One region of the Luteipulveratus halotolerans genome, then DNA from elsewhere that is predicted to be linked to it. Evidence: riboswitches for the same ligand, from Rfam matches in the RefSeq annotation. Region 1 holds a riboswitch; the other holds the start of a gene.
What was found. A riboswitch is a leader RNA that binds a small molecule or an ion and turns the genes downstream of it on or off. The one in region 1 is predicted to bind S-adenosylmethionine.

Region 1 (2,440 bases):
GTAGGTTCACCGAGGGTCTGGGATCGACTTCGCGAGGCGAAGCGACCCGGGCCTCGTTGTTTGGCCGCCGACCGTTTCGGGGGTGTGCGGCCAGACCCCGTACCCATGCAAGGAGAACCATCGTGACCGACACCGCCAGTGCATCGGCGAGCTTCCTGACGCAGGAGGCCTACGACCGCCTCAAGGCCGAGCTCGAGCAGCTGTCTGGCGAGGGCCGCACCGAGATCGCCAAGCGCATCGAGGCGGCTCGCGAGGAGGGCGACCTCAAGGAGAACGGCGGCTACCACGCGGCCAAGGAGGAGCAGGGCAAGATGGAGGCCCGCATCCGCCAGCTCACCGAGCTGCTGCGCAACGCCACCGTCGGCCAGGCCCCCAAGGACGACGGCATCGTCGAGCCCGGCATGGTCGTGACCGTCGAGATGTTCGGCGGCGAGGAGAAGTTCCTGCTCGGCAGCCGGGAGATCGCCGGCGACTCCGACCTCGACGTCTACAGCGAGAAGTCGCCCCTCGGCGCCGCCATCAACGGCAAGAAGGTCGGCGACGAGACCTCCTACGAGGCGCCCAACGGCAAGACCATCGCGGTCAAGGTCATCGCGGCCACGCCGTACGCCGCCTGAGGCCCCCAGCACGACTCGAAGGCCCGGTCCCGCACCTCGCGGGACCGGGCCTTCTGCGTTGCGTCTCGTCACCCGAGACGCCAACTTGCCTGACTCTTATGCATTGCATAACTTTCACTTAGGTCTTGAGCTCCAGCGCACAGCCCCGGCTTGCTGGACAGCAACCCTCCACCGCGGTGGGGTGCTCCGGGTGACGACCTGGCCCGACCATCCGGTCGGCGCAAGCGCGGACTCTCCCCCGAGGGTCCTCCTCACCGAGGGAGCTCGACGATGACCGCTCACCACGGCTCACGTCTCTTCGCGGCGCACGCCCACCGGGCGGCGTACCGCCTGCACATCGACCTGATGCGCGTCTGCGCCGGGTCCTGCTGACCGCACGCCTTCACCTCGGGCCTCCGCCCGCCCACGCACCCACCTCTCGCTCCGCCTCACCGGACCGACCCCTGGGAGACAGCCATGTCCACGTCATCGACGCTGCCCGCACCCGCCACGCTCGACCCACCCGCACCCGACGCCCGCCCGGCCCTGCAGGTCGTGCCCCGCCGTCGGCCCTGGCGCTGGGTCGGCACCGCGCTCGTCGTCGTCCTGCTCGCGCAGCTGGTCAACGGCCTGGTGACCAACCCCGCCTGGGAGTGGTCGACCGTCGGGGACTACCTGTTCACCACCACGATCCTGCGTGCGCTGCTCACCACGATCCAGCTGACCGTGCTCGGCACCGTGCTCGGCTTCGCCCTCGGCGTCGTGCTCGCGGCGATGCGGCTGTCGGGCAGCGCGTTCCTGCAAGGGGTCGCCTGGACCTACGTCTGGGCGTTCCGCTCGATCCCGCTGATCGTGCAGCTGCTGTTCTGGTTCAACATCGCCTACCTCTACAAGCAGCTCAGCATCGGCGTGCCGTTCGGACCGGAGCTGTTCACCTTCAGCACCAGCAACGTCATCGGGGCGATGGGCGCAGCGGTGCTCGGCCTCGCCCTGCACCAGGCGGCGTACGCGGCCGAGATCATCCGGGGCGGCATCGCCTCCGTCGACCCCGGACAGCTGGAAGCCGCTGCGGCACTGGGGATTCCGCGCCGCAGGCAGTTCTTCAAGATCGTGCTCCCGCAGGCGATGCGCTCGATCCTGCCCAACGCCACCAACGAGGTGATCAGCCTCTTCAAGGGCACCTCGATCGTGTCGGTGCTGGCGATCCCCGAGCTCTTCTACCAGGTGCAGGTGATCTACGGACGGACCTCGCGCGTCGTACCCCTGCTCATCGTCGCCACCATCTGGTACGTCGTCCTCACGACCGCGTTGTCCATCGGGCAGTACTACCTGGAGCGGCACTACGCCAAGGGCAGCACCCGAGTCGTACCGCCAACACCGTTGCAGCGCTTACGTTCTCGCATCTCGGCCTGCCGCACTGATGCCGCCGCCGCACGTGGCGAGGTGACCCGATGAGCGCCGCCGAGGCCGTACGCCGGCCGGTCGTCGACGTCGACCACGTCACCAAGTCCTTCGGTGACCATGTCGTCCTTCGCGACATCTCGCTGAGCGTCGAGCAGGGCAGCGTCACCGTCGTGCTCGGTCCGTCCGGCTCGGGGAAGTCGACCCTGCTGCGCACGATCAATCATCTCGAGAAGGTCGACCGAGGACAGATCCACGTCGACGGCGACCTCATCGGCTATCGCCGTCAAGGCGATCGGTTGCACGAGCTGCGTGAGCGGGACGTGCTGCGTCAGCGTTCGCGGATCGGGTTCGTCTTCCAGGACTTCAACCTGTTCCCGCACCTCACGGTGCTGCAGAACGTCGCCGAGGCCCCCGTGTCCGCGCAAGGGCGCAAGCGTGCC
Region 2 (2,440 bases), 630 kb from region 1:
GCGCGCGCGGTGATGACGGCGCACATCGTCTTCGGCGCACTCGACGACGCGCCCGCCACGGTCAGCGCGCCCGTGCTCTCGCTGCTGCGCGACGACCTCGGCTTCGACGGTGCGATCGTCTCCGACGCCATGGACATGCGCGCCGTCGTCCAGTCGATCGGGCTCGCCGAGGCGTGCGTACGAGCGGTCGCCGCAGGCGTCGACCTGGTCGCGCTCGGCAACCCCGTGCTCAACACGCCCGAGGGCGACGACGAGGCGACGTTCGGTGCGGCACTCGACGCCGTCGTCCGAGCTGTCCACGACGGTGTGCTCGACGTGGCGCGGTTGCGCGAGGCCGCCGGTCGGGTCGACGCTCTCGAGCGCTGGTGCGCCGACCGACGGCACGGTGAGGTCCCCCAGCCCGACCAGGACGTCGACGACGAGGCCGCCCGCCGGAGCCTGCACACCACCGGAGACGTCGCCGGCGCTCTCTCCGGCACGGTCGAGATCGTCGACATCCGGCGGCGCCGCAACATCGCGAGCGGCGGCAACGCCGCTCTCATCGCCCAGGCGTTGGCGCAGCGGCTGCCCGGCAGCCGCGTCGTCGCCGGCTTCGCTCCCGGTCGCGCGGTCGAGGGCCGAGCCGACGGCGCCGTCGATCCGTCGACGCAGCTGCAGGCCGGCCGGGCGGACGTCATCATCACCGGCACGCCCACGCTCGACGAGGTCGAGCAGCGCGCGCTGCGACAGCTCCTCGCCGCATCTCCTGGTGCGGTCGTGGTCTGCACCGGACTCGCCGACGACGAGGTGCTGCGCGCCGACCGTGTCGTCCGGACCTTCGGCGACTCGTGGCCCACCGCCCGGGCTGTCGCCGATCTGCTCACATAACAAGGTGTACTACTTAATCTCATCTTGCGTTATGAGACGATGCTTCCTCGTTGTTGCTCGCCGGGCCTGACGAGCCCTAGCGTCAGCACCAGGTCTTGAGCTCCAGCGCACAGCCCCGGCTTGCTGGACAGCAACCCTCCTTTCGCGGCGGGGTGCTCCGGGTGACGACCAGGCAGCAGCCGACCGGCTGCTCGCAAGCGCGGACCTCGGGTCCTTCGACCAGGAGCACCACGATGGGGACCAGCCGGCTCGTCCGACCGTCCCGGCTTCACCGCCGGCGTCACGTCGACCTGCTGCGCGTCGCGTCCTCGCAGTGTTGACCCGGACCGCCGACACCTCCTGAGCTGATCGGCCGCCGTACCTCGCGGGGTTTCTCCGCCCCGAAGACCCGAAACCGCTTTGACCTCAAGGACATTCGCATGCCCTCCATCACTCGAACGACGCCTGCGTGGCTGCCCCTGATCGCCGTCGCACTGCTCGCGACCTCGTGCAGCGACCCCTCCAGCGCCGCCCCTCGCGACGACGCCAGCACGGCGAAGATCAACACCTCTCCTGACCAGCATCGCGTCGCGGTGAGCAAGGACGCACGGGCCGCCTCCTTGCTGCCCGCACGTATCCGCGACAAGGGGACCATCACCATCGCCGACAGCGCCGGTGCGAGCGGCACCCCGCCGCTGGCGTTCACCGCCGATGACAACAAGACCCCCATCGGCGTCGAGGTCGACATCGCCCACCTCCTCGCGGCCAAGCTGGGCGTCCGTCTCGACCTGCGTACGACCTCCTGGGAGAACCTGTTCCTCGGCGCCGACTCCGGGGCGTACGACGTCGTCGTCTCCAACGTGACGGTGACCGAAGAGCGCAAGGAGAAGTACGACTTCGCCACCTACCGCAAGGACGACCTCGCCTTCGAGGCGACTCAGGGCGGCAGCTGGAAGGTCAAGAGCGGCAAGGACATCCAGGGCAAGACGATCGCGGTGAGCAGCGGCACCAACCAGGAGAAGATCCTGCTCGACTGGAACAAGGCCAACATCGCAGCCGGCCTCAAGCCCGCCAAGATCGTCTACTACCAGAGCGCGAGCGACTACTACCTCGCCCTGAGCTCGGGTCGCATCGACGCCTACCTCGGACCCAACCCCACCGCCGCCTATCACGTCGCGACCGGCGGCAAGACCGAGATCATCGGCCGGTTCTCGGGTGGCGGCGCGACGGTGCAGGGCCTCATCGCCGCGCTCAGCAAGAAGAACTCCGGACTCGCCCAACCCCTTGCCGCTGCGCTGAACTCGGCGATCGCCGACGGCTCGTACGCCAAGGTCCTGAGCCGTTGGGACCTCAGCAACGAGGCCGTCCCCACCTCGCAGATCAACCCTCCGGGCCTGCCCAAGGAGGCGAGCTGACATGCCCACCTTCCTCGTCCTGGACGACACGGCGCACGCGCCCGAGATCGGCGCCGTCGCGACGTACGTGCAGCGTCGGCTGCAGTCGCTCGGCCACCGGGTCGACGTCGCCTCGCGCACACCTCAACCGACGGCCGCCGACGCGGTCGTCGTCGCGAGCGACGCGGTCGGCGAGCACG

Region 2: it holds a riboswitch for S-adenosylmethionine, as region 1 does, so the genes downstream of both, VV01_RS24915 (putative leader peptide) here and VV01_RS13630 (amino acid ABC transporter permease) in region 1, are expected to answer to the same signal.

The regions. Positions count from the first base shown of each region.
Region 1 is NZ_LAIR01000002.1:2,710,940-2,713,379, forward strand. Features, by position in the region: gene greA (transcription elongation factor GreA) at 123-617, shown strand; SAM riboswitch class IV at 739-850, shown strand; gene VV01_RS13630 (amino acid ABC transporter permease) at 1,074-2,051, shown strand; gene VV01_RS13635 (amino acid ABC transporter ATP-binding protein) at 2,048-2,440, shown strand, end outside.
Region 2 is NZ_LAIR01000002.1:2,082,337-2,084,776, forward strand. Features, by position in the region: gene VV01_RS10520 (glycoside hydrolase family 3 protein) at 1-867, shown strand, start outside; SAM riboswitch class IV at 959-1,073, shown strand; gene VV01_RS24915 (putative leader peptide) at 1,101-1,187, shown strand; gene VV01_RS10525 (ABC transporter substrate-binding protein) at 1,287-2,261, shown strand; gene VV01_RS22810 (GNAT family N-acetyltransferase) at 2,263-2,440, shown strand, end outside.